Regions from separate parts of the Aminobacter aminovorans genome, predicted to be linked through region 2. Evidence: riboswitches for the same ligand, from Rfam matches in the RefSeq annotation. Region 2 holds a riboswitch; each other region holds the start of a gene.

Evidence for each region. A riboswitch is a leader RNA that binds a small molecule or an ion and turns the genes downstream of it on or off. The one in region 2 is predicted to bind cobalamin.
Region 1: another riboswitch for cobalamin. It lies ahead of DY201_RS00855 (aromatic ring-hydroxylating oxygenase subunit alpha); the one in region 2 lies ahead of DY201_RS26300 ((2Fe-2S) ferredoxin domain-containing protein).
Region 3: another riboswitch for cobalamin. It lies ahead of DY201_RS12755 (DUF1636 family protein); the one in region 2 lies ahead of DY201_RS26300 ((2Fe-2S) ferredoxin domain-containing protein).

The regions. Positions count from the first base shown of each region.
Region 1 covers NZ_UFSM01000001.1:166,020-169,288, reverse strand. Annotated here, with positions in the region: gene metH (methionine synthase) at 1-1,647, shown strand, start outside; cobalamin riboswitch at 1,734-1,939, shown strand; gene DY201_RS00855 (aromatic ring-hydroxylating oxygenase subunit alpha) at 2,057-3,269, shown strand, end outside.
Region 2 covers NZ_UFSM01000002.1:366,632-369,900, forward strand. Annotated here, with positions in the region: gene DY201_RS26295 (ABC transporter substrate-binding protein) at 1-786, opposite strand, end outside; gene DY201_RS26300 ((2Fe-2S) ferredoxin domain-containing protein) at 788-1,486, opposite strand; cobalamin riboswitch at 1,722-1,926, opposite strand; gene DY201_RS26305 (DUF2177 family protein) at 2,157-2,573, opposite strand; gene DY201_RS26310 (ChrR family anti-sigma-E factor) at 2,610-3,269, opposite strand, start outside; gene DY201_RS26315 (sigma-70 family RNA polymerase sigma factor) at 3,269-3,269, opposite strand, start outside.
Region 3 covers NZ_UFSM01000001.1:2,612,394-2,615,662, reverse strand. Annotated here, with positions in the region: gene DY201_RS12765 (winged helix-turn-helix domain-containing protein) at 1-793, shown strand, start outside; gene DY201_RS12760 (riboflavin biosynthesis intermediates N-glycosidase) at 782-1,330, opposite strand; cobalamin riboswitch at 1,446-1,648, shown strand; gene DY201_RS12755 (DUF1636 family protein) at 1,686-2,120, shown strand; gene cobW (cobalamin biosynthesis protein CobW) at 2,117-3,154, shown strand; gene cobN (cobaltochelatase subunit CobN) at 3,169-3,269, shown strand, end outside.

The DNA.
Region 1 (3,269 bases), on a different contig from region 2:
GGCATGAACGTCGTTGGCGACCTGTTCGGCGCTGGCAAGATGTTCCTGCCGCAGGTGGTCAAGTCGGCCCGCGTCATGAAGCAGGCCGTTGCAGGTCTCCTGCCGCACATGGAGGCGGAGAAGCTCGCCAACGCCGCCAATGGCATCGACAATGGCGAACGCCAGACCGCCGGCAAGATCCTGATGGCGACGGTCAAAGGCGACGTCCACGATATCGGCAAGAACATCGTCGGTGTCGTGCTCGCCTGCAACAATTACGAGATCATCGACCTCGGCGTCATGGTGCCGGCAACCAAGATCCTGCAGGTCGCCAGGGACGAAAAGGTCGACATCATCGGCCTTTCCGGCCTGATCACGCCGTCGCTCGACGAGATGGCGCATGTCGCTGCCGAAATGGAGCGCGAAGGTTTCGACATTCCGTTGCTCATCGGTGGTGCCACCACCAGCCGCGTCCATACGGCGGTGAAGATCCATCCGCGCTATTCGAGCGGCCAGACCGTCTACGTCACCGACGCCAGCCGTGCGGTCGGCGTGGTGTCCAATCTGTTGTCGTCGGAGGCCAAGGGCGGCTACGTCGAAACCATTCAGGCTGAATACCAGAAGGTCGCCGACGCCCATCACCGCTCGGAGGCCGACAAGCAACGCCTGCCGCTGGCCAAGGCGCGTGCCAATGCGCACAAGGTCGACTGGGTGTCCTACACGCCGCCGAAGCCGTCCTTCCTCGGCACCAGGGTTTTCGAAGGCTGGGATCTGGCCGAGCTTGCCCGCTATATCGACTGGACGCCGTTCTTCCAGACCTGGGAGCTCAAGGGCCGTTACCCCAAGATCCTCGATGACGAGAAGCAAGGTGCCGCGGCCCGCCAGCTGTTCGAGGACGCGCAGGCGATGCTGAAGAAGATCATCGACGAGAAGTGGTTCGCGCCCAAGGCCGTCATTGGCTTCTGGCCGGCTCATTCAGTCGGCGACGACGTCAGGCTGTTCACCGACGAGGCGCGTAAAAAGGAACTTGGCACCTTCTTCACCCTGCGCCAGCAACTGACCAAGCGCGACGGCAAGGCCAATGTCGCACTGGCCGATTTCATCGCTCCGCTCGACAGCGGCAAGCCGGACTATCTCGGCGGCTTTGTGGTGACCGCCGGCATCGAGGAAGTGGCGATCGCCGAACGCTTCGAACGTGCCAACGACGATTATTCCTCGATCATGGTCAAGGCGCTGGCCGACCGCTTCGCCGAGGCTTTTGCCGAGCGCATGCACGAGAAGGTGCGCAAGGAGTTCTGGGGTTACGCACCCGATGAAAGCCTGGCGCCGGATGAGCTGATCGGCGAGCCCTATCGTGGCATCCGCCCGGCGCCGGGCTATCCGGCCCAGCCCGACCATACCGAAAAGGTGACGCTGTTCCGCCTGCTCGACGCTGAGAAAAACGCCAGTGTCAGCCTGACCGAGAGCATGGCGATGTGGCCGGGCTCCTCGGTCTCGGGCATCTATCTGGCGCATCCCGAGAGCTACTATTTCGGCGTCGCCAAGATCGAGCGCGACCAGGTCGAGGACTATGCCCGGCGCAAGGACATGACCATCGCCGAAGTCGAACGCTGGCTCGGGCCGATCCTCAACTACATACCGGCCTCATACGCCCAGGCGGCCGAATAGCAACACAATGATATCACAGGGGCTCTGTCGCCTTTGCGCTGAGCCGGTGTCGTTTTCGTGCTCGTGTCCGGCCAGCTTTCCGTGGTCTGATCAGACATGTTCAAGGTGCTGCTTCGCGTGAGACGAAGCAGAGAATTGGGAAGCCGGTTAGATGCCGGCGCTGCCCCCGCAACGGTGGCGGAGTTTGTTGTTTCGACGGGAGACCACTGGGCCTGAAGGCCTGGGAAGGTGTCGAGACAGTCCGAAGGGACAGCTCCGGAGCCCGGAAACCAGCCTTGAACCTGAAACAACTCGACTGATCGCGGTGGGCGGTCAAGAGGCGGATCGTTGCTGCGCGGACCCTACGTCCGCCGGGCAGTCGTTCTTCCCGACATCACCACCAGTTCAGTCCTTGGCATGAGGACAGGACATGGACACGAAGAACGAAATGCTGAGGCTGCTGCGCGGACGCCGCGACGGGTTCAGCCTGGAACAGCCCTTCTACACCGACCAGGATTTCTACCGGGTCGACATGGAGCTGATCTGGTATCGCGACTGGCTGTTTGTCGGGCATGACTGCGAACTGGCCAAGCCGGGCAGCTTCTTCACCGTCCAGATCGGCGACTATCCCGTCGTGCTTGTCCGCGACCAGAAGGGCGAGCTTCGTGCCTTCCACAATTCCTGCCGCCATCGCGGCAGCCGTGTCTGCGCGACGGAAAAGGGCACGGCGGCCAAGCTTGTCTGTCCCTACCACCAGTGGACCTATGAGCTCGACGGCCGGCTGCTGTTCGCGCGCCAGATGGCGGAAGGCTTCGACAAGAGCCAGTTTGGCCTGAAGCCGGTCGCTTGCGAAACCGTCGGCGGCTACATCTTCATCTGCCTTGCCGACGAGCCGGCCGACTTTGCGCCGATGCGGTCTTTGGTCGAGCCCTATCTTCTGCCGCACCGGTTGCGCGAGGCCAAGGTCGCGTTTGAAAGCACCATCATCGAGAAGGGCAACTGGAAGCTGGTCTGGGAAAACAACCGCGAGTGCTATCATTGCGCCGCAAACCATCCCGAGCTGTGCAAGACTTTCCCCGAGGCGCCAACTGTCACCGGCGTCAACGGCGCCGAGAGCGATCCCGAAATGCTGGCGCACTGGGCCAAGTGCGAGGCGGTGGGGCTGCCGAGCAAGTTCCGTATCGACGCCGCCGGCCAATACCGGGCGACGCGCGCCCCGTTGCTGCGAGATGCGGTGAGCTACACCATATCAGGCAAGCGCGCCGTGCAACGAAATCTCTCCGACAGCGTCTCGGCCGACAGGATCGGCACGCTTCTGCTCTATCACTATCCGACCACCTGGAACCATGTGCTCGGCGACCACGCCGTCACCTTCCGCGTGCTGCCGATCAGCGCCACCGAAACGGCAGTCACCACCAAGTGGCTGGTTCACAAGGATGCCGTCGAGGGCGTCGACTACGACCTCGCCGAACTGACCCATGTCTGGACCGAGACCAACGATCAGGACCGCCGCATCGTCGAGGAAAATGCCTTCGGCATCAAATCGCCGGCCTACGAGCCCGGGCCCTATTCGGTCGAGCACGAGGGCGGGGTCATGCAGTTCATCGAATGGTACGCCAATTTCATCGAGCCGCGGCTGGCCG
Region 2 (3,269 bases):
GTTCACGACAGGGAACTTGTAGTCTTCGCTGCGGACATAGGCGGGACGCTGCTCGAACTGGACATTGGCATCCATGTCGGCCTCGCCCGACTGCATGGCCAGATAGCGGGTCTGCGGATCGACCACGAAACGGGCTTCGAGCCGTTGGAGTTTGGGCTGCTCGCCCCAGTAGCCTTCGAACGGCTCGGCTACGACGAGTTCGCCGGGGACAAACTCGGTCGGCTTGAAGTAACCTGAGAGGTCGGCTTCCAGCGCATATCGGTCACCAAGTTCTTCGGCACGCGCGGCATTGTGTACGGCGATCGTAACTGTCTTGAACAGGAATGCCGGGTCGGGCTTTTCGGTGCGGATTTCAAGCGTGGTCGGGCCCACCGCCTTGAACGTCGCGCCACGCAAGATCGAAGCCGCGCGGGTGTTCTTGGCCTGATGTCGCTCAAAGGATGCCTGCACGGAAGCAGCATCGACGGGCGCGCCGCTCCAGAACTTGGCGTTCGGCTGCAATTCGATCCGCCACAAGGTTGGTTCCACCAGTTCCCAGCTTTTCGCAAGCGCCGGGATCAGATCCGCGCCGTCGAGCGTCGCGTGAACAAGCGGCTCCGCGAAACCATTGTTGATGATCCGCTGGGCATCGATGTTGATGGGGTCGAGCGAGCGCGGCATGTTTGCGGTGACGAGGCGCAAGACCTGCTCCTCGGCAGGCGCGGCCTCCTGGGCGAAAGCAGGCAGGGTGAAGGTGGACCATGCGATGGCCAGCGCGGCCAATGCGCTCCGCGAAAGGACGTTCATCTTACTCTCCTTTGGATGAGGAACTGTTGATCACCGGACGCAGCCGCTGCTTGCGGCCTGTCGGCTCATAGGCGAAATCATGGACGACGCTGCCGCCCAGCAGATGCTCTTCAACGATGCGGTCGACCGCCGTCTCCGTGACGCCGCCATAGTAGGTGCCTTCCGGATAGACCTGGAGCACGGGCGCGAGATTGCAGGGGCCAAGACAGGTCGCCTTCGCTGTCATCGTGCCTTCGCCAGTCATCCGAAGCTTGCGGCTTTCCTGCAGATTGCGGAGGTGGCCCCAGATCGCGTGCGCACCCGCCGCATTGCAGGCGCCGCCCTCGCAGACCAGGACCCGACGCTTTTGCGCTGGCACCAGCGATCCTTCCAGCTTCACGTGATCATCCGGTGGAACCGCAGGCTCGGCGGCCGCGCCGTTGATGAGAGCACCGAGCAGCGGTTCGAAATGGAGGCTCTGGGCGATATCACGAGATATGCGGACCGGCGGCCATCGACCGGGATGTTCGGACTGCCAGCGCTTCAGCGAGCGCGTAATCCAGTTCAGGAAGCTCGGCTCCAGCGGAAGGACAAGCGGCACCACAAGGATCGCGTCATAGGGGCCGCCGCGGAGCGACAGGAGTGCGTCGCGCAGCGAGGGTTGACCCTGTTCGGAGTAGCAAGCCATCGCCGCCGCCACTCCTGGCAGCATGGCAGCCATCGTCGCTATGCGCTGCATCTCCGCATGCGGAGCCGCCGCAAACGCAGACTTTGCCACCAACAGTACGGCCTGTCCGGACGCGACTTTGTCCGGGCTGAGCTGGTGCGAAAGAGAGAAATCTACTTCCAACGAAAAATCCCCGACCTGATGCGGACGGGGATACGGAAACGTGGCCGCGCGAGCATGCCAAAGGCAGCTGCGACAGCGCGCGCTCCTGTGGCACACCCCGACCACGGAACCAAAAGCAGTCAGGCAGGTCTCCTGGCTCGCGGTTCATCGCTGCTTCGCCTGTCTTCCCGGCACCTAAGTGCCAGTGACGTCGTTGGCGTAACAACTCGCCGCTTACAGTTGCGGGACAGCTCCGGTTTCGCACCGGATTCCCTCTTAGCTGTCACGTCGGCGCAAACCGCCGCGACAGAACCTTGACCGGCGCAACCTATCGGTGTCAGCCCTCAAGTCAATCCCGTCGGTCAGGCATTTTCCCTGCAAGGCCGAAAGAAAACAGAATGTATTGTCAGTCGACGATTACTGCCCTGTTCACACAGTCAGGCAGGTAGCTCTGCAGCCGAGTAGTTCTGGCGATCCTGATTTGCCGACAGGTCAGCGACGTGGCAGGGATCACAGGGAAAACCGCGCGGCCATCTTTAGCCCGCTATCGCCAGGGGAGCCTTTAACTTGCCTTGGCTACAAGCCAGACTGTGCAGAAGTAACCCAAGGTGGCTGCGGTTGCGGTCAAGGCAGTCCCCCACATCATGTCGACGACACTGACCGAAACTGACCAGTTCTTGAGCGTGGCCAGGTTGGTCATGTCGTAAGTGCCATAGGCGACAAGCCCGAGCAGCGCGCCATTGACCAGTGCGGTCACCCAGCTTGCGCCGTTCACCGCCGGCATCACTGCGAAGTGGACCACACCGGCGACATAGACAAGGTAGAAGAGACCGGCGACGCCGAAATTGGGTTGCTCGAGAAGCAGGCTGCCGATCCGGTTGCGGTAAAAGCTGGTGGAAATGGTCGACAGCCAGATGAAGTCGATGCAGAAAAAGCCGACGGCGGTAGCGGCATAAGCGATGGCGTAGCTTGCGATCATCGGTGCACTTCTGCTGCTTGGGGCGCAGGCGCCCGATCAAATACCCAGGAGTGGCTGGATCGCCCGGACAATCCAGCTGCGGAACTTCAGTGGCGCGTCGGTGACGGCAAGACAGATGCAATCGCTGTCCGCAGTGGCGACGGGCTGATGCATCAGGCTTTCATCGGCATCTTCGATATCACCGCGGGAAAAGATGTTCTCGCCGTCAACGAAGCTGCCGCTGAGCACCAGTGTCAGCTCGCGGCCGCCATGGCTATGCTCAGGCACAGGCTTGCCTGCAGGAATGCGCAGCAGCCGTACCCTGGTCTCGCGCTCTCCGGTCCTGATAGGGATCTGATAGGCACCTCGTCCGAGTGGCCGCCATTTGAGCGCGTCGATGTCACTGCCGAGGTAGGAGCGCAGCGGCTCCGGCAAGCCATCGCCCTGGCCGGAAGCCGAGGTTTCGCGGCTGGCGAATGGAGGGGCCTTGGAGGGCTGCTCCAGACGCCTGCGCACGCTCGCCCATGCATCGTCGACGGAAGCATCGTGCGGCAGGCTATCCAGCAGTTCACCGCCGATGCCTTCGGCAACAGTCAAGCGGCGCCGGCAGGACGGGCAAAGGGCAAGGTGCGTGGCGACCGCGATACTCCAGCCTTCGGCCAGACTGCCGGCAGCATAGCTCAAGAGCAGATCGTCGCTGACATGGTGACGGATGGT
Region 3 (3,269 bases), on a different contig from region 2:
CGACATCGAGGGCGCCAAGGGTTCCGGCGGCTGGTGGGGCTGGAGCCAGGAAAAGCATGCCTTCGAATGGCTGTTCTGGGCCGGCCGCATCACCACCCATTCGCGGCGTGGCTTCGAACGCCTCTATGATCTGCCCGAGCGCGTGCTGCCGGCCGACATTTATGACCGTCCTGCTCCCCAGGCCGAGGATGCGCATCGCGATCTCTTGCGAATCTCCGCCCGCGCCCATGGCGTCGCAACCGGCATCTGCCTGCGCGACTATTTCCGCCTGTCGCCAGCCGACGTGAAAGGCCGGCTCGAAGAGCTGGTCGAAACCGGCGAACTGATTCCCGTCCGCGTCGAGGGCTGGGACCGGCAGGCCTATCTCCACGCCGATGCGCGCATTCCGCGCAAGATCCAGGCACGCGCCCTGCTTGCGCCCTTCGATCCGCTCGTCTTCGAGCGCACCCGTGCCGAGCAATTGTTCGGCTTCCGCTACCGCATCGAAATCTACACCCCGGCCGAGAAGCGCCAATACGGCTACTACGTCCTGCCCTTCCTTCTGGGCGAGCGCATCGTCGCCCGCATCGACCTGAAGGCCGACCGTCCGGCGGGTATCCTGCGCGTCCACGCCGCCTATGCAGAGCCCTGTGCGCCACCGGAAACCGCAGCCGAACTTTACGAAGAACTCCAGCAGATGTGCGACTGGCTCGGCCTCGAACGCATCGAGGTGACGCCCGCGGGCGATCTTGGATCCGGCCTGATGGATATGGCTACGCGACGCTTTGCGAGTGACAAGAACTCAACCGCGTAGCTCCTCACGCACCTGCATCAGCGCGAAGCCGAGGAGATTGTCGCCACGCCACTGAAGTGGATTGCTGGCGCGGTTGTCGTCTGCGGCAAGACCTATTCCCCAGACATTGTCGACGGGGCTTGCCTCGACCAGAACGGCACTTCCTGTATTGAGCAGAAATTCTCGCAAGGCCGGGTTCTGTCCGAATTTGTGACCGTTGCCTTCTGCGACGACGCCAAACTTCTCATCATCCCATCGGGCTGCATCAAAGCCGCGCACCTCTCTGCCCCACTGCTTTGCCTGCTTCGGGCTCTCGGTCTCCAGGATTCTGGACGCGATTTCATGATCTCCAAACAAGCGAGCCTTCTCGGCCATCATCCAATGCTCGACGGTTGGATAGGAGACAGCATCGACCGCGAAGGGAGCTGGCCACCATTGGCTGAGGCACGACGAGGTGATCTTCCCGTCCCTTGACGGCTGATGACCCCAAAAAAACAGGAACTCTATCTTCGCCTGGGCGAGATACCCTTCCTCAAGCTGCGCGCGATTTCGATACATGCGCGTATTTGAGAACGCCGGCTGCGCTTGTCAATCGACGTCCCATGTGCCGCCAAAAAAGACCGCTGCGACGGCGGCTGTCGCTCCATCACGTTGACTCCACCCCTCACCAAAGCCTAAATCGCCCACAGACGGTCCTTTGCCCGCAACGGCGAAGGCTAAGAGGGAATGCGGTGCGCGCCGGTGGCGTCAAATCCGCGGCTGTCCCCGCAACTGTGAGCGAAGAGCCAAGCTCGAAGACCACTGGGATTTTCCCGGGAAGGCGAGCGAAGGTGACGATCCGCAAGCCAGGAGACCTGCCGTCGTTGACATTGATCCGATCGCCTGGCGGGTGCCCCGGGCAAGGAGCCTGGATTTGGACTTCGACGACAACCTTCCGGTCGCATCAGCCGACGCATCCTGCGATGCAGCCGACGCGCGCTCATGCGACGTCACCATCCTCGTCTGCTCATCCTGCCGCGACGAAACCGGCTCGGACGCCCATCCGCGCGCCGGCGCCCAGCTTGCCGAGCACGCCCGCCTCGCCGCCAATGGCGAGATCGCCGTGCGCAGCGTCGAGTGCCTGGGCAACTGCAAGCGCCGCCTCAGCGCCGCCCTGATACGCGACGGCGCGTGGAGCTACGTCTTCGGCGATCTCAACACCATGTCGGGCGACGATCTCGTCGCCGGCGCAAGACTCTTCGCCACCTCGACCGACGGCCTGATCCCCTGGCGCGGCCGTCCAGATAGCCTCAAGCGCGGCCTCGTCGCGCGCATACCACCACTTGCTCTCATCAAGGAAGACCCATGACCGCCTCCGTCGAACGCGTTCCCTGCACCGTCGTCACCGGCTTTCTCGGCGCCGGCAAGACCACGCTGCTGCGCAACATCCTCGAGAACTCCAAGGGCAAGCGCCTCGCCATCATCGTCAACGAGTTCGGCGATGTCGGCATCGACGGCGAGATTCTCAAGGGCTGCGGCGTCGATGCCTGCCCGGAGGAAAACATCGTCGAACTGGCCAATGGCTGCATCTGCTGCACCGTCGCCGACGACTTTGTCCCTGCCCTCGACCAGATTCTGTCGCTTACTCCGAGAGTTGACCACATCCTGATCGAGACCTCGGGCCTGGCGCTGCCCAAGCCGCTGGTCCAGGCCTTCCAGTGGCCAACGGTCAAGAGCCGCGTGACGGTCGACGGCGTCATCGCCGTGGTCGATGGCCCCGCGCTGGCCGCAGGTAAAGTTGCCTCCGATATGGAAGCGCTCGCCGCCCAGCGCAGTGCGGACGATTCGCTCGACCACGACGACCCGGTCGAGGAAGTGTTCGAGGATCAGGTCGCCTGCGCCGACCTCATCATCCTGTCCAAGAGCGACCTGCTCGACGAAGCCGGTCACGCCCGCGCCACCGCCATCGTGCGCGAGCACCTGGCACGCGCCGTCAAGATCGTGCCGTCGGCGCATGGCAAGGTCGATCCGTCGGTGCTGCTCGGCCTCGGCCTCGCCGTCGAGGACGACATCGAAAACCGCAAGACCCATCACGACGGGGCGTTCGACCACGAGCATGACGACTTCGATACCTTCGTCATCGAGATCCCGTCGATCGCCAACCCCGACGAACTGGCGAAACGCGTCGCCACCGCCGCCGAAGAAGAGAATGTGTTGCGTGTAAAGGGCTTCGTCGACGTCGGCGGCAAGCCGATGCGCCTGCTCGTCCAGGCCGTCGGACCGCGCGTCAACCACTATTATGACCGCGCCTGGACCGCAGAGGACGACCGCCGCTCGCGCCTGGTCGTGATCGGCCTCAAGGGCCTCGACCGCCCGGCCATAGAGCGTATCCTGGTCGGCTGAACCGGACAGCCGGGATGCACATCCTCACCACCACCTCCGCCTCGCTCGATGACCTGATCGAGCCTGTCGACCTCAGGCAGAAGCCTGCGGATGTGGTGGCGCTGTCCTTCACCGA